2 linked regions of the Aureimonas sp. SA4125 genome follow. The protein of the gene in region 1 interacts with the protein of each later gene in a pairwise test. Links are inferred from orthologs where the notes say so. Each region holds a gene or a part of one and is shown on either strand. Other genes may lie near its edges.

The links.
Region 2: the proteins of ftsH (region 1) and hflK interact in binary tests that used the Escherichia coli proteins (3 or more experiments, as listed by UniProt). The link is inferred for Aureimonas sp. SA4125 from one-to-one orthologs.

Annotation. Positions count from the first base shown.
Region 1 is NZ_AP025032.1:840,963-849,737, forward strand. What follows is about bases 4,028-6,944. They hold ftsH (ATP-dependent zinc metalloprotease FtsH), read left to right. Parts: upstream 4,028-4,478; coding sequence 4,479-6,410; downstream 6,411-6,944. Other genes in these bases: Sa4125_RS03875 (hypothetical protein), read left to right, coding at 4,028-4,351; glmM (phosphoglucosamine mutase), read left to right, coding at 6,594-6,944. Outside these bases: Tol-Pal system beta propeller repeat protein TolB, read left to right, coding at 1-1,006; peptidoglycan-associated lipoprotein Pal, read left to right, coding at 1,252-1,797; tol-pal system protein YbgF, read left to right, coding at 2,052-3,014; Sa4125_RS24130 (hypothetical protein), read right to left, coding at 2,948-3,919; more of Sa4125_RS03875, read left to right, coding at 3,980-4,027; more of glmM, read left to right, coding at 6,945-7,943; Sa4125_RS03890 (outer membrane protein), read left to right, coding at 8,047-8,775. UniProt on the Escherichia coli protein: Acts as a processive, ATP-dependent zinc metallopeptidase for both cytoplasmic and membrane proteins. Plays a role in the quality control of integral membrane proteins.
Region 2 is NZ_AP025032.1:3,230,512-3,239,344, reverse strand. The notes cover bases 2,966-5,940. They hold hflK (FtsH protease activity modulator HflK), read left to right. Parts: upstream 2,966-3,830; coding sequence 3,831-5,051; downstream 5,052-5,940. Other genes in these bases: Sa4125_RS15330 (protease modulator HflC), read left to right, coding at 5,051-5,940; Sa4125_RS15340 (dihydrofolate reductase), read left to right, coding at 3,116-3,631. Also shown: Sa4125_RS15350 (ATPase domain-containing protein), read right to left, coding at 1-1,374; thyX (FAD-dependent thymidylate synthase), read right to left, coding at 1,618-2,559; more of Sa4125_RS15330, read left to right, coding at 5,941-6,154; Sa4125_RS15325 (Do family serine endopeptidase), read left to right, coding at 6,372-7,967; phosphoserine phosphatase SerB, read right to left, coding at 8,128-8,833.

The sequences.
Region 1 (8,775 bases):
GGCGATCGTCACCGGCAAGGTCACGCCGGAGGCCGACGGCCGCCTGCGCGTCGAGTTCCGGCTCTGGGACACCTTCGCCGGCACGCAGCTCGACGGCCAGCAGTTCTACACGACGCCCGACAACTGGCGCCGCGTCGCGCACATCATCGCCGACGCGATCTACGAGCGGCTGACGGGCGAGAAGGGCTATTTCGACACGCGCGTCGTCTTCGTCTCGGAAAGCGGACCGAAGACGCAGCGCGTCAAGCGTCTGGCGATCATGGACCAGGACGGCGCCAACGTGAACTACCTCTCCGACGGCAGCGACCTCGTCCTGACCCCGCGCTTTTCGCCGAGCCGCCAGGAAATCACCTACATGTCCTTCGGCAAGTCGGAGCCGCGGGTCTATCTCCTGCAGCTCGAGACCGGCCAGCGCGAGGTCGTCGGCAACTTTCCCGGCATGACGTTCGCGCCGCGCTTCTCGCCGGACGGGCAGAAGGTGGTGATGAGCCTGCAGCAGGACGGCAACGCCAATCTCTACGCCATGGACCTGCGGTCGCGCGCCACGACCCGGCTGACCTCGACCACGGCCATCGATACCTCGCCGTCCTTCTCGCCCGACGGCGCCCGCATCGTGTTCGAAAGCGATCGCGGCGGCCGGCCGCAGCTCTACATCATGGGCGCCGACGGCGGGGGCCAGCAGCGCGTCTCCTTCGGCGACGGCTCCTACTCGACCCCCGTCTGGTCGCCGCGCGGCGACCTCATCGCCTTCACCAAGCAGACCGGCGGCCAGTTCCAGATCGGCGTCATGCGCCCGGATGGCTCGGGCGAGCGCATTCTCACCTCCGGCTTTCACAACGAGGGCCCGACATGGGCGCCGAACGGGCGGGTGCTGATGTTCTTCCGTGATCCACAGGGCGGCACCGGACCGCAGCTCTATTCGATCGACCTCACCGGCCGCAACGAGCAGAAGGTGACGACGCCCGGATACGCGTCCGACCCTGCCTGGTCGCCCTCGCGCGAGTAGCCGCAGGGATCTGGAGATCCCAGGACGGCGTTGCCCCGCTGCAACAACCCGGCAGGGAAAAACGGCATCCCAGACGACGGAGGCGGTCCCCACGAGAACCGCCTTCGTCTCGACTCAAACCCTGTCCAGCCATTGCCCTGGCCTCGTGCTGCATCAGCGATGGTTTCCGAGCGTTTACTTCGCTTTAAGGTCGATTAGGGTAAACGTCTTCCAACACGAATTCATCTGATTTGAAGGAGCTGGCCATGAGCCGGATCGCCGTATTGGCCCATAGCCGCATCGCACTCGCCCTGATGGCGGCCCTCGCCCTGGCCGGTTGCGCCAAGAAGAACGGCGGCCTGCCGGACAACGCGAACGGCCTCGGCCTCAACGGCGCCAACGGTGGCTTGGGTGGCGCCGGCGGCGTCGGTGGTTCTGCCGCACCGGGCACCAGCCAGGACTTCACCGTCAATGTCGGCGACCGCATCTTCTTCGACACCGACTCCTCGGTCGTCCGCGCCGATGCGCAGCAGACCCTGACGGCCCAGGCGCGCTGGCTGAACCAGTATTCGCAGTATTCGATCACCGTCGAGGGCCATGCCGACGAGCGCGGAACCCGCGAGTACAACCTTGCGCTCGGCGCGCGCCGCGCTTCGGCAACCCGCGATTTCCTCACCCGTCAGGGCGTCGCAGCGGCCCGCATGCGCACCATCTCCTACGGCAAGGAACGTCCGGTCGCCGTCTGCGACGACATCTCCTGCTGGTCGCAGAACCGCCGCGCCGTCACCGTCCTCAACGGCGCCGGCAGCTGACCGGCTTAACCACGCTCCTCATCGAATGATGCCGGCGGCCCTTCGGGGCCGCTTTCGTTTGCCGGGGCTCAATATCGCGTGCCGGATCTGCAGCAGGGATCTGCAGCAGGGATCTGCAGCAGGGATCTGCGGCAGGAATGCAACGGGGCACACTTTGGCCGCACTGCATTGCCCATGCTGGCCTGCGAGCGTCCGCCCGCGTAAGGAGAGGGCGCAGAGGCCCTCGGTGGCGGACGAGAGAGGACGAATTGCCCATGACGATGCTGACCCTGACCCGCTTCATGGCGACTGCGGCGGTCCTGATGACGGCCGCCCTTCCGGCCCACGCCCTGAAGCTGCCCCTCGACTTCGGCACGATGTCCGCGCCCCATCGCGCAGCTCCAGCCGCCCCTGCCGCACGCGTCGACGCACCGGTGCTTTACGCCCAGGCGAGCGATCCGGTGCAGCGCATCAACCAGCTGGAAGAGGACAACCGCCGGCTGAACGGCAAGCTCGAGGAACTGTCCTTCCAGGTGCTGCAGCTGCAGGAACAGCTGCGCAAGACGCAGGAGGACAACGAGTTCCGTTTCCAGGATTTGGAAGGAAAAGGCGAAAAGAGGACCGAGGCCGCACCGGCCCCTGCCGCGGCACCCACCGCCACCGCTGGACTGCCCTCCACTGCTCCGGCCGCTTCCGACACGGTGGCCTCGACCTCCGCGCCCACCGCCGGCAGCGGCGACGAGATCGGCGGTCTCCTCAGCGGGGGTCTCGACACCACCGGCCTTGGCACATCGGGGGCAACGCCTCCGGCGGCACCGGCGGCCGGGTCGACCACCGTCGCCTCGATCAAGCCCGGCAGCGAGGGCGAACTCTACGGCCTTGCCTACAATTACATGCTCGCCGGCGACTACAATCTCGCCGAGAACGCCTTCCGCCAGTATGCCGACACCTATCCCGATGCGGCGGATGCCCCGGATGCCCAGTACTGGCTCGGCGAAAGTCTGTTCCAGCAGGCGAAATACACCGATGCCGCCGAGGTCTTCCTGACCGCGCAGAAGACCCACCCGAAGAGCCCGAAGGCGCCGGAGATGATGCTGAAGCTCGGCATGTCGCTCGCCAAGCTCGACAACCGCGACACGGCCTGCGTCACCTTCAAGGAAGTCGCCAAGCGCTATCCGCAGATGAGCGCCAACGTGAAGAAGAAGCTGCAGGCGGAAGCGGCCGCCAGCAACTGCTGACGCTTGGCTCCGCCGCCGCCCGCCTCGACGGCTCTCTGCGGCGAAGTCTGTCGCTTCTGGGCCCGGGACCGCAGGGGGTCGTTCTTGCCGTTTCCGGCGGGCCGGACTCGCTGGCGCTGATGCGGGCAGCCGCGACCCTCGGCGCCCGCCGAGCCGATCTCGCCTTCCACGTCGTCACGATCGATCACGCCCTTCGCCCAGAATCGTCGGCGGAAGCCCTGGCCGTCGGAAAGGCCGCGGCCGACCTCGGTCTCCCCCACCTCGTTCGCCGCTGGACCGGTGCCAATCCTGGGGGAAATCTCCAGGGCAGGGCGCGCGCGGGACGATATGCGCTTCTTGCCGAGGCCGCGCGGGAAGTGGGTGCCGCGGCGGTCATGACCGGCCATCACCAGGACGACCAGATCGAGACGCATTTTCTGGCCGCCGCCAGGCAGGCCGGCAATCGCGGTCTTGCCGGAATGCGGGCTGAGCGCGCCCTGGCGCCGGGGCTCGTCCTGCTGCGCCCCTTTCTCGATATCCCCGGCGCGGCGCTGAAGGCTGCCGTGTGCGGCCTCGACCCCGTCGACGATCCGAGCAATCGCGATCCCCGCTTCGACCGTGCCCGCCTGCGCCATGTCCTTGCCGAGAGGGGTTTCGACCGGGCCGCCGTCCTCCAGGCGATTGCCGGTCATGCCGCGACGCGCGATGCGGCCGACCAACGGCTCGCCGCGGCTTTGGCCCGCCTGCAGGCGAGTGGGCAGTTCTCTCTTTGCCCGCTCGGAACGCTCCGTCTCGATCGCAGCGCACTTGCCGATATCGGCGGCGAGACGGCGATCGACCTCGTCGGTCGCGTCCTGCGCGTCGTCGGCGCCGGCGACTATCCGCCAGCCCATGGCGCGACGGCGCGCCTGCTCGAAAGGCTTCAAGGCGGCATCGGACGCCCTGTCGCGGCGACGCTCGGCGGCGCAAGCGTTGCCGGAACGCAGATGCTGGTCTTTGCGCGCGAATATGGTCGCGCCGGGCCGCCACCCGCCGCGATCGTCCCCGGCGGCCCGACCGTCTTCGACAGCCGGTTCACGGTCTTGAGCGCTGTGGGCAGGGCTGACGAGGCAGCCGTATCGCTGGTGCCGCTGGGCCGTCTCGGTCTCGGCAACGCGACCGAGCGGACGCTGCCCGTCGCGATCGATGTCGCGGGCCGGCCGGTTGCGGCGCCCGCCTGTCTTCACCGCAAACTCGGGCCCGGCCTGCACGATCTGGTGATTCGGGAGCGCCTGTCCTGGCGTCTTTTTGCCGATCTTCCCACGGACATGCCGGGAGCGCAGGGGGGATGCGGCCGCCATGCCGCCACCGGGGGTTAACCGGTGGGTGCGCAAATCGCCGCAAATGCGCCCGATGCAGTTGGCAAGCCGTGAGCATGCACCTATCTTCGCTCTAGCCGTTGCGGCAATATTCCAATTGCCCACGACGCGGATGTCAGGACCTCAAATGAACCAGAATTTTCGCAATATTGCGCTGTGGGCGATTATCGGTCTGCTGATCGTCGCGGTATTCCAGCTGTTTTCCAACGGCGCGCAGACGCAGGGCGCGACCAGCGTTCCCTATTCCAAGTTCCTCAGCGATGTCGACGCCGGCCGTGTTCGCGCCGTGACGATCCAGGGACAGCAGATCAGCGGCTCCTATACGGACGCCTCGACGCCCTTCCAGACCTATGCTCCGCAGGACGCGAACCTGATCGAGCGCCTCGAGGGCAAGAACGTCTCGATCACGGCGAGCCCGCCGAGCGACAACTCCAATCCGCTCTGGTCGATGATCCTGTCCTTCGGTCCGATCCTCCTCATCCTCGGCGTCTGGATCTTCCTGATGCGCCAGATGCAGGGTGGTGCCGGCGGCAAGGCGATGGGTTTTGGCAAGTCCAAGGCCAAGCTCCTGACCGAGGCACATGGTCGCGTGACCTTTGCGGACGTTGCCGGCGTGGACGAGGCCAAGCAGGATCTGGAAGAGATCGTCGAATTCCTGCGCGAGCCGCAGAAGTTCCAGCGCCTCGGCGGCAAGATCCCGCGCGGCGTCCTGCTCGTCGGCCCTCCCGGTACCGGCAAGACGCTGCTCGCTCGCTCGGTCGCGGGTGAGGCGAACGTGCCCTTCTTCACGATCTCCGGTTCCGACTTCGTCGAGATGTTCGTCGGCGTCGGCGCGAGCCGCGTGCGCGACATGTTCGAGCAGGCCAAGAAGAACAGTCCCTGCATCATCTTCATCGACGAAATCGATGCCGTCGGCCGCCATCGCGGCGCCGGTCTCGGCGGCGGCAATGACGAGCGCGAGCAGACGCTGAACCAGCTGCTCGTCGAAATGGACGGCTTCGAGCCGAACGAGGGCATCATCATCATCGCCGCGACCAACCGTCCCGACGTGCTCGACCCTGCGCTGCTGCGTCCGGGCCGGTTCGATCGCCAGGTCATGGTCTCGAACCCGGATGTCGGCGGCCGCGAGAAGATCCTGAAGGTTCATGTCCGCAACGTCCCGCTGGCACCGAACGTCGATCTGCGCACCATCGCGCGCGGCACGCCTGGCTTTTCCGGCGCCGATCTTGCCAACCTCGTCAACGAGGCGGCGCTGATGGCCGCCCGCCGTTCCAAGCGCCTCGTCACCATGCTCGAATTCGAGGATGCCAAGGACAAGGTGATGATGGGCGCCGAGCGCCGCTCGATGGCCATGACCGAGGACGAGAAGGCGCTGACCGCCTATCACGAAGCCGGCCATGCCCTGGTCGGCATCCACGAGCCTTTCAACGACCCGCTGCACAAGGTGACGATCATTCCGCGTGGCCGGGCGCTGGGCGTCACCATGAATCTGCCGGAGCGTGACCGGTACGGCATGCGCAAGAACGAGATGGAGGCGCGCCTCGCCATGATCTTCGGCGGCCGCGCCGCGGAAGAGATCATCTACGGTCTCGACAACGTGACCACCGGCGCCTCCAACGACATTCAGCAGGCGACGAACATGGCCCGCGCCATGGTGATGGAATACGGCATGAGCGAGAAGCTCGGCCGCCTGCGCTATCGGCAGAACCAGGAGGAGGTCTTCCTCGGGCATTCCGTCTCGCAGCAGCAGAACATGTCCGAGGACACCTCGCGGATGATCGACTCCGAGGTTCGCGGCATCATCGAAGCGGCCGAGAACAAGGCGCGCAAGATCCTGAACGATCATCTCGACGAACTGCACATCGTCGCCAAGGGCCTGCTCGAATTCGAGACGCTGTCGGGCGACGAAGTCCGCGACCTCATCGCCGGCAAGACGCTCGCCCGCGACATGGGCGACGACACGCCGCCCTCGCGCGGCTCGGCCGTGCCGAAGACGGGCTCGTCGCCGCGTCCCAAGGGGGCTCCCGACAGCCCGCTCGAGCCGCAGCCGTCGATCTGACAGGATATCCCGCGACGTGACGAAGGCGGCCCGCTCGGGCCGCCTTTTCGTTATGCGGTGGGTTTTGCGTCGTCGCCGGGGACATCTGATGTCTCGCTGACATTCTTTTTTACTTTTTGGGGCATGCTCTGCGCACTATGGGGCCGTTCGGGCCTGGCCAGATGATGTTCTCAAGGGATTGCCATGAGCAGAAAATTCTTCGGCACCGACGGCATCCGGGGCACCGCCAACACCTATCCGATGAATGCCGAGATCGCGATGAAGGTCGGCATGGCGGCCGGTATCGCCTTCAGGCGCGGCGACTACCGCCACCGGGTGGTGATCGGCAAAGACACGCGACTGTCCGGCTACATGATCGAACCGGCCCTCTGCGCCGGCTTCACGTCGGTCGGCATGGACGTTCTGATGCTCGGCCCGATGCCGACGCCCGCCGTCGCCATGCTCACCCGGTCGATGCGAGCCGATCTCGGCGTCATGATTTCCGCCTCGCACAATCCCTTCGAGGACAACGGCATCAAGCTTTTCGGGCCCGACGGCTATAAGCTGTCGGACGAGGTGGAGCTGCAGATCGAGCAGCTGGTCGGCGAAGACATGTCCTCGCGCCTCGTCATGGGTGACCGGCTCGGCCGCGCCAAGCGCTATGACGACGGCGGCCGCGACCGCTACATCGAATTCGCCAAGCGCACCTTGCCGAAGACGCTGACGCTGGATGGCCTGCGCATCGTCATCGATTGCGCGAATGGCGCGGCCTACAAGGTGGCGCCTGAAGTCCTGTGGGAGCTCGGCGCCGAGGTGATCCGTATCGGTGTTGAGCCGAACGGCACGAACATCAACCTGAATTGCGGCTCGACCAGCCCCGCTGCATTGTCGGCGAAGGTCAGGGAAGTGCGCGCCGACATCGGCATCGCTCTCGACGGCGACGCCGACCGCCTCATCATCGTCGACGAGAATGGCGACATCGTCGACGGCGATCAGCTGATGGCCGTCATTGCCGAATCCTGGGCCGAGGACGGACGTCTGGCCGCCGGGGGCATCGTCGCCACGATCATGTCCAATCTCGGCCTCGAACGCTTCCTCGGCGACCGCGGCCTGCAGCTCGCCCGGACCAAGGTCGGCGACCGCCACGTCGTCGAGCACATGCGCGAGCACGGCTACAATGTCGGCGGCGAGCAGTCGGGGCACATCATCCTGTCCGACTACGGCACGACCGGTGATGGGCTGATCTCGGCCCTGCAGATCCTGGCCGTGGTGCGCAAGTCCCGTGGCCTCGTGTCCGAGGTCTGCCGCAAGTTCGAGCCGGTGCCGCAGATTCTGAAGAACGTCCGCTTTTCCGGCGGCGAGCCGCTCGAGAGGACGCAGGTGCAGACGGCCATCAGTTCTGGTCGCGCACGTCTCGGCAATCACGGACGGCTCGTCATTCGCCCGTCCGGCACCGAGCCCCTGATCCGGGTCATGGCCGAAGGCGACGATCCGGTTCTTGTCGGCAGCGTCGTCGACGACATCATTGGTGCATTGAAGCAGGCAGCTGCCTAAACGTAACCGGCCCCTGAACTCAACTGTTTATTAACCAAGTTTTTTTACCGTCTTCGTTGAACGGTTGCTCGTGCGCAGCCGGGCCTCAGCGGGGATCAAGACATTGTCCAGGTATTCAGTATCGGCTGCGATCGTCGCGGCACTTCTGTCGGGGACGGCCAGCGTCCGGGCCGCCGATCTGATCGAGCCGGTCTACGAGGCGCCAGCGCCGCTGCCGGTTTCCACCTCGGGTTGGTATCTGCGCGGCGATGTCGGCTACGTCTTCAAGGGCAAGGCTTCGGGCGAGTGGGATTTCTGGAACCAGTTCCCGGGTGTCGAGGGCATCGACGACACCTATGACTACGACACCTTCAACCTCGACAGCACCGCGAGCTTTGGCGGCGGTATCGGCTACCGCTTCACCGATCAGCTGCGCACGGACGCGACGGTCGATTTCCTCAGGACCAATGTCGAAGGCGAGACGCCTTGCCCCTTCATGGTGCAGACCGATCCGAACGGCCTTGCACTGCCGTTTGACGCGGCGTGCGACCTGAAGGCATCGACCAAGGCCTCGGTCTGGACGGCCATGGCCAATGCCTATGTCGACATCGGCCAGTTCGGCCGGATCAATCCCTATATCGGAGCCGGCATCGGCGCGGCCCACGTGAAATACGAGGACGTCACAGAGGATCAGGTCTGCGGTGCTCCCTACAGCTGCCCGTATACGGGCGTGCACGAGGGACAGTCGAGCTGGCGCTTTGCTTCCTCGCTGATGGCCGGCGCGACCGTGGATATCACCGGACAGCTGAAACTCGATGCCGGGTACCGCTATACCCGCATCGAGGGCGGCGAC
Region 2 (8,833 bases), 2.4 Mb from region 1 along the record:
GTGGACGTCGAGGTCGTGGGGGCCGTGTCGCTTTTTGACGACGGTGATATTGCGGCGCAACCGTCCGTCGTGCTCGGCGATGCGCAACAGCAAAACGGTGTCACCGAGGAAGCTGACATCAACGTCGATCGCGACATTCTGCCCCAACAGGCCGTGCTGGGCGACGATGAGCATCGTGAGAACGCCGGCCCGCGCCAGATACTTCAACAGGGACTGGATATCCCGCACCGCCTTCTCGCGGTTCGGAAGCGAGTTTAGATACCCGGTGAAGCTGTCGATCACGACCACGCGGCACTTTTCGGATGACACGATGCCCTGCACGACCTGTGCGAATTCGCCCGGCGAAATCTCGTTCGGATTGAAGTCGCGGATGATCAGCTTTCCACTTTCGTGGAAGGGGCGCAGGCTCATGCCGAGGCCCTCGGATCTCCTGAAGAAAGTCTCCAGGCGCTCCTCGAACAGAAAGAGCGCGACACTCTCTCCTCGTTCCAGGGCCGCCTTCGAATACAGCGAGGCCATTGTGGATTTGCCGGTGCCGGATTGGCCGATCACAAGCGTGATGGTTCCCGACTCCTGCCCCCCACCGAACATGTCATCAAGCATCGCAACGCCGGACTTGATGAGCTCCGGCTTGGACTCCTCGATGGCCGAACCGGGAATGATGCGCGGGAAGACGACGACGCCGTGTCCCTCGCGAATCGCCATGTCGTGGTACCCGTCGGCGATCGGTACGCCCCGCATCTTGCTGACCTCGATGCGCCGCCGGACGGCGCCGTAATCCTCCAGCGACTTGTGGAAGCGGATGACGCCGTGGGCAATGCCCTCGACCTCCTCGCCGTTCATCGCCTCCCCGTTCTGCGTATCGAGAAGCAGCGCGACCACGTTGCGCTTGGCAAGAAAAGCCTTGAAGCCGATCAGCTCGCGCCGGAACCGCGGTGAATCGCCCGTAATCAGCCGGATCTCGAGCAGGGAATCATAGACCAGGCGGCGTGGCTTGTGCTCCTCGATGGCTCGCTCGATCGCCTGCCTCGTCTCGTCGAGCCGCAGTTCCGCCGTCTGGAAGATCGTCTGGTCCGAGGCCCCGCTCACCGTGTCCGAAGCGGACAGCTCCTCGACCCTGATGCCCTTGAGTGTCCATCCGTGCGAGATGGCGATGCTCTCCAGCTCCGCCTTTGTCTGCGAGAGGCTCACATAGATGCATTTTTCGCCCGCTTCGACGCCGGCGCGCAGGAACTGGAGAGCGGCGGTCGTCTTGCCTGCTCCAGGGGCGCCCTGGAGCATGTACAGGTTGGACGGCGGCAGTCCTCCGCGGAGAATTTCGTCCAGGCCCGGGATGCCCGAGGACATAGGTGGCACGGTCGCGGTCTTGGTCATCTCATCTCCGTACGCGGGGTCCGGGCGAATGATGCCAGAACGTTTCCTCCCTAATTGCTGGCCGGATTCGAATTTGCAACTCTCAGTCTCGCGCAGCTTTCGTGATTGGCGACCGTGTCACTGGGCGGCGGTCGTCGATCCCCTGGCACTGTGGACTTCACCGGACGCGGGATCCGCGGCCCCAAACGCACTGGGCATCAGGAAACGTCTCCATCGCGACTATCGCCAGGATCGCGTGACCTTTTACGAGGCGTCAAACCCCAGGACAGATGCCAGTTCGCCCCATTCCCGCTTGCTGAGGCCGCTGTTGGACTGATCGATCCGTTCGCCGGCGATCATCCGGCGAACCAAGGCAACTGCCGACGCTGAAAGGGTCGCCGCGCCCATGCGGTGTTCGAGGAAGGCCTCATGGGTGATCGGGACCCACCGGGCCATGATGCCCAGCATGACGTCCGCATAGGCTCTGATTTCGTACTGGGCGTGCGGGTCTGCACGAAGGCGCAGGAAATTCATGAAGTTGTGCAGGTCGGCCTTCCAGTACCACTGGGTATAGAAATTCAGCGTGAGGTTCATCCGCGCGAGCTCGCGAGCAAGGCCCGCCCGGTCGGCCCGATGCGTTCCGGCATCCTCCTCGTTCAACATCACGGCGTAGTGATCGTAGTTCCGCTCTGCATCCCGCCGGAGCAGATCCAGGACCTCGTCGGCCTCGGCGCCTTCGAGAACGTCGCCGCGTCCCTGCCTGTTGACGGACGACTGCGCCGCCAAGTGCTCGCGTTCGGGAACGTAGAATTCCCTGTCCATGACCGAGTAGCGGGCGGAATACTCGTTCACGCTCGCCATGCGGTGGCGGATCCACTGACGCGCGACGAAGATCGGCAGCTTCACGTGGAGCTTGATCTCGGCCATCTCGAACGGCGTCGTGTGCCAGTGGCGGAGCAGGTAGTTGATGAGGCCGCGGTCTTCGGAAACCCGCTTCGTGCCGCGACCGTAGGAGACCCGAGCCGCCTGCACGACCGCGTCGTCGTTGCCCATGTAGTCGACGACCCGCACGAACCCATGGTCGAGGACAGGGAACGGTGTGTGCAGGACCTCTTCCAGGCCGTCCGAAACGGGTCGGGACGTCGCGTTCCGAATGGAGCGGAGGGCCTCGATCTCGGCGAGCTGCTCGCTAGTGAACCTATCCAATTGCGCTGTCTCCCTGGGCGTGTGCGAGCAGATGTCCGCCGCCGCTCTCTACGGCAATCAAGCCTTCCGAGGAAGCGGGCGGGGCCGACATCGCGGCAAAGCCGCAGCGGCAATGAAGAGATTCTCGCAGCGTCAATCATGCCAGGTTGCGCGCACCCGTTACGCTGCAGCGCCTGTAAGGGTACGCGCTTCGCCCGCGCCAGACGATCCAATCGTTGAGGGCAGGGCTGCCCGCGCATCACCGGCTCGGTCGAGCGACAGAAAAGCCGTGAAAACTCGGGCACGAATGGCAGCGGATGACAGATTGGCCCGCCTTCTCGCAACATTGCCCCTGACATCCGCACGCCTTACGTTCCTCTGCGGCGACCTCCTTGTGCGACCGACTATCGCACAAATGGGATGGGGAGTGATGCCGTGAGGGTGTGCATCGGTGTGACGTCTGGAGCAGAATGCGGCATCCGAAAACCGTTCAGCATCGTCTTTTGCACGCTCGTCCGACCACGAGAATGCGGAGACGAGGGATAGCCTGCCGGCGTTCGAGCCGCGGACACGCTTCGTGACGCGGCTGGTCTGCGTCGTCGCCATGGCCGAGAACCGGGTAATCGGGCGGGACGGCGCCATGCCCTGGTCGCTGTCGACCGATCTCGGGCGCTATCGCCGGCTGACCATGGGTAAGCCGATGATCATGGGGCGCAAGACGTTCGAATCGATCGGGCGCGCTCTCGACGGGCGCGATTCCATCGTCTTGACCCGCGCGAGCGCCCTGCCTCTGCCAGGCGCCCATCGCGTGTCGTCGCCGCAGGAAGCGTTGGCGCTGGCAACCCACTTTGCCGAAGCACGGGGCGCCGCCGAAATCGTGATTGCCGGCGGTGCCGAAATCTATGCGCTGTTCCTGCCCTGCACCGACCGTCTCTACGTGACGCATGCCGCCTGTGAACCCTTGGGCGACGCCCGGTTTCCGGCGATCGATCCCGCCGATTGGGAGGTCGTTGCCGCGCAGGCCGTTCCGGCGGGGGAGCGCGACAGCGTAGCCAGCCGCTTCGTCACCTATGACCGGCGCAGCACGCCGTAAAGAAAACGTCGGTTGCGCCGTCGCGGAGGCTGGATTTTATCCATAGCCGCGCAAATTCGCCGCAGATGTGACGGCGATGCGCCTAATTGCCTGGCACGCGTTGAAAGCCGGAAACCCAATTCCTATAAGAGGACCCTAGGGGACCGAGCGCGACACGTGGCCGCTTTCCCGCTTCATGATATCAGGCGAGAGGACATGCATGCCCTGGAGTAATCAGACGGGTGGCGGCGGTGGCTGGAAAAGCGGCGGCGGCGGGAATGGCGGCGGGCCTTGGGGACAAGGACCACAAGGCCCGCGTCCCGGCGGCAACACGTCACCCGATCTGGAGGAAATCCTCAGGCGCGGCCAGGATCGTCTGCGCCGGGCTATTCCAGGCGGGGGCGGCGGCGGCGGCCGCGGTGGTCCCGGCAGCGGGGGCAGCGGCGGCGGCTTTGCCCTCGGCGGACTTGTCCTTATTCTTCTGGCCGTGATCTGGGCCTTCAACGCCATCCATATGGTACAACCCGGCGAATACGGCGTGAAGATATTTCTCGGCAAGCCGCGCGAGCAGCTGGCCAGCGAGGGACTGAACTTCACCCTCTGGCCGCTCGAAACCTTCGCCACCGTCCCGGCGGTGGAAAACCAGCTCGCCATCGGCCGCGCGGGCGGTGAAGCTGGCGGAAGCAACGCCGCCGGCCTGATGCTCTCGGGCGACCAGAACATCGTCAACGTGCAGTTCTCGGTGCTCTACCGCATCGACCGGCCGCAGGACTATCTCTTCAACGTCGACGACCCCCAGGGCATGCTGCGGCAGGTCTCCGAGAGCGCCATGCGCGAGGTCGTCGGTCGTCGTCCCGTCGACGAGGTGTTCCGCGACAACCGCGCCGGCATTGCCGAATCGGTGCGGGCGATCATCCAGGACGCGCTCGATCGCTACGGCGCGGGCATCCGGATTTCCGGCGTTTCGATCGAGGATGCGGCGCCGCCGGAGCAGGTCGCGACGGCCTTCGAGGAAGTGCAGCGTGCGGGACAGGACCAGATCCGGTTCGTCGAGGAAGCCAGCCTCTACCGCAATCAGCAGCTCGGCCAGGCGCGTGGTGAGGCTCTGCAGATTCGCGAAGACGCAGCGGCGGAGAAGAACCGCCTGATCCAGGACGCCGAGGGTGAATCGCGTCGCTTCGCCGACATCCTCGACGAGTACGAGAAGGCACCCGAGATCACCCGTCGCCGACTCTTCCTCGAGACGATGGAAGGTGTCTACGGCGACTCCAAGAAGGTTCTGGTGGACGGCGCCGTCAGTCAGCAGGGCGTGGTTCCCTACCTGCCGCTCGGCAGCCTTCAGGGCCAGCCCGCCGCCAACGCGACCGCGGCTACCAACCGTGCTGCCGACCAGACCGGTCGCACCGTCACGACGCCCACCGCAGACCAGGGGACCAACTGATGAGCCAGCGTTTCTATGCGGTGCTAATCATCGCCGTCGCCGCCCTGTTCTTCATCTGGAACTCGCTTTTCGTCGTCAACGAACGCGAACAGGCCGTGGTGCTGAGGTTCGGACAGATCCAGCGCGTGGTGACCGAGCCCGGCCTCTACGTGAAGCTGCCCTTCACCTTCGCCAATGCCGATTCGGTGCAGATGCTGCCGGACCGGCTGCTGCGTTCCGACATCATCGATCTGGAAGTCCAGGTCTCGGGCGGCGCGCGCTATGTGGTCGATGCCTTCATGGTCTACCGCATCGAGGACGCCCGGAAGTTCCGGAATGGCGTCCAGGGCGGCAGCCTCGAGGTCGCTGAACAGCGTCTCCTGACGCGCTTCAACTCGGCCATTCGTGCGACCTACGGCCAGCGCAGCTTCGATGCGGCGCTGTCGGCGGCGCGTGCGGAAATGATGGTGGAGATCCGTGACCAGGTGCGGCCGGAAGCCTCTGCTCTCGGCATCAGTCTGGAAGATATTCGGATCAGCCGGACGGATCTCACGTCGGAAGTGTCCGAGAATACCTATCGGCGCATGGCCGCCGAGCGTCTGACCGAAGCGGAGAGACTGCGTGCCGACGGTCAGGTCGCGGCGCGGCAGATCCGCGCGGCAACCGAGCGCGAGGCTTCCGAACTCGTCGCCGGAGCGCGCCGCGATGCGGCGGTGCTGCAGGGCGAGGGCCAGGCCGAACGCAATGCGACGCTGGCCAATTCCTACGGCCGGAACAGCGAGTTCTTCGAGTTCTTCCGCTCGATGCAGGCCTACAAGAATGCGCTCGGTGCAAGCGGGCCGACGATGGTGGTGAGCCCGGACTCGGAGTTCTTCCAGTACTTCAAGAACGACGGAGCCGCCGGCGCCATGGCATCGGTGGCATCGCCCACGCCTGTCGATGCGGCCCCTGCCGCGCCTGACGCGGCACCCGATGCAGCCCCTGCGCCGGCTGACGCCGCGGAGGAGGTGACTCCGGCAACGCCTGACACCGCCGCTCCCGCGGGTCTGCCCGAGGCGACCGCCGAACCCGCGCCTGCCGCGCCGGTGGAAACACCTGCCGCGGTGCCCGCGCCAACGCAGTAAAGCCGTTTTCGGCCCGCGGCACAAAGAGGCCACGATCGAGGAGCACCGGTGAAAGCCGGTGCTCCTTTTTGTTGTGCGTTGCGATCACCTTCGCATCAGCGCAACGCAATCTGCTTGATTTCGGCTCAGCTTTCGGTTTGCCTTGGCGGAGCCGGGACGTGATCGACGGCATCTTGCCCGCACGGTTTGCGCGGGCGTTCAGTCACGGGAAAATATGATGTCCGCTCCGCGCCGCCGAATGTCGTCCGTCGCTGTCGCCGGTGGCATGCTCCTCATGGGGATTGTCTCCGCCGCCGCCCAGGGGGTGATCGAACCGCCGCCGGAAGGCCAGGTCATCGCGCCGCAGGTTCCGCCGGCGACGACCGTCGATCCGACTGCGCCGGGCGTGCCTGCGATATCCGGGCCGACGTCCCGCGGACCGGCATCGGTTGCCGACGTCGCCGAAGGCCTGCTCGACGCGGTCGTGAACATCTCGACTTCGCAGACGATCGAGGCTGCGGGGCGCGGGATCCCGCCGCTGGAGGCGCCGGAAGGCTCGCCTCTCCAGGACTTCTTCGACGATCTCCTGAAGGACGACAACGGTTCGGGGTCTCGAAAGGTGCAGTCGCTGGGTTCGGGCTTCGTCATCGACCCCGCCGGCTTCATCATCACCAACAACCACGTCATCGCCGATGCCGACGAGATCACCGCCAATTTCGCCGATGGATCGAAGTTGACCGCCGAGCTCGTCGGCGTCGATACGAAGACGGATATCGCCGTCCTCAAGGTCGAGCCGAAAACACCGCTGAAGTCGGTAAAGTTCGGCGAGTCCGAAAAGCTGCGCATCGGCGACTGGGTCATGGCCATCGGCAATCCGTTCGGCCTCGGCGGCTCGGTCACCGTCGGCATCGTCTCGGCGCGTGGCCGCAACATCAATGCCGGACCCTACGACAATTTCATCCAGACCGACGCGGCCATCAATCGCGGCAATTCAGGCGGCCCGCTGTTCGACATGAACGGCGACGTCGTCGGCATCAACACGGCGATCATCTCGCCGACCGGCGGCTCGATCGGCATCGGCTTTTCCATTCCGTCCGAGATTGCGACCAACGTCATCGATCAACTGCGCGAATTCGGCGAGACGCGCCGCGGCTGGCTGGGCATACGGCTTCAGGAAGTCAGCGAGGAGATCGCCGAGGGCCTCGGTCTTCCCGCGGCCAAGGGCGCACTGGTCATGGGCGTCGTTCCGGGCGGTCCGTCCGACAACGGGTTGCTGCGCGTCGGGGACGTGATCGTCAGCTTCGATGGCCAGGAGATCGCCACGTCGCGCGATCTGCCGCGCATCGTCGCCGAGACGCCGGTCGGCAAGAAGGTGGCGGTCAAGCTGCTGCGCAAGGAAGCAAAGACCACCGATCCGACGCAGGAGGTCGATGTCGACGTGACGCTCGGGCGGCTGGAGGACGGCGAGAAGCTGATGACCGAGTCGGAAGAAGCGCCGACCACGCCGGAGCAGCCCGGAGCCGCCAAGGTCGCCGGCATCGAGACTCTCGGGATGACGATCGCCGATATCGACGCGGAGGCAAGGACCACGTATTCCCTCGGCGCAGACGTCGCCGGCGTCGTCGTCACCGCGGTCAATCCGGTTTCGGGCGCTGCCGAGAAGGGCATCGAGCCCGGCACGGTCATCAAGGAAGTCGCGCAGGAAAAGGTCGGCAAGGCCGCGGACGTCGAGAAGAAGATCGCCGAGCTGAAATCGGCCGGGCGCAAGAACGCTCTCCTGCTTCTGGCCTCGTCCGGCGGCGAGCTGCGATTCGTCGTCGTCCCGATCGACTGAGGACGATCTTCCGACTGAGGACGATCGTCGGAAGGGGGACGCTCGGCTGAGTTTTCCAATCCGGTCACGCCGGTGATCGGCGCCGATCGCCTCGGCACAGCCATCCCCTGCGGGGGCTGTCAGCCAAGGACGAGCAGGTTCCTGTTCGCGGTCTGGAAGATCATCTGACGATGTCGGCGGTGCCGTAGCCTTGCATGAACAGGAGCGCGGTGAGGTCGCCGTGGTCGATGCGGAAGGGTGCCGCGGCCGCGACGCTCGGCTTGGCGTGGATCGCGACGCCGGTTCCGGCGATGCCGATCATTCCCAGATCGTTGGCTCCGTCGCCAACCGCCAGCGCATCGCGCACGCCGAGGCCGCGCGCCGCGGCGATCTCGCGGAGGGCTTCGATCTTCGCTTCCCGGCCGAGGATCGGCTCGGCGACCGTGCCGGTGAGATGTCCGTCCTCGATCACCAGACGGTTGGCGCGGGTCTCGTCGAAGCCGAGCCGGGCGGCGACGACCTTCGTGAAGGCTGTGAACCCGCCCGAAACGAGCGCCGTGTAGGCGCCGTTCGCACGCATGGTCGCGACCAGCTCGCGCCCGCCCTCGGCAAGAGTGATGCGGCTGTCGATGACCTCGGCGATGATCCGCTCGGGCAACCCGGCCAGAAGCGCGACGCGCTCGCGCAGGGCCGGTTCGAAGGCGATCTCGCCGTTCATCGCCCGCGCGGTGATCTCCGCCACCGTGTCCTTCAGGCCGATGACGTCGGCGAGCTCGTCGATGCATTCTTCGCCGATCATCGTCGAATCCATGTCGGCGATCAGAAAGCGCTTGCGCCGTCCGACTGCCTCCTGCACGACGCAGTCGACCCGAGCCTCGCGGGCGCTG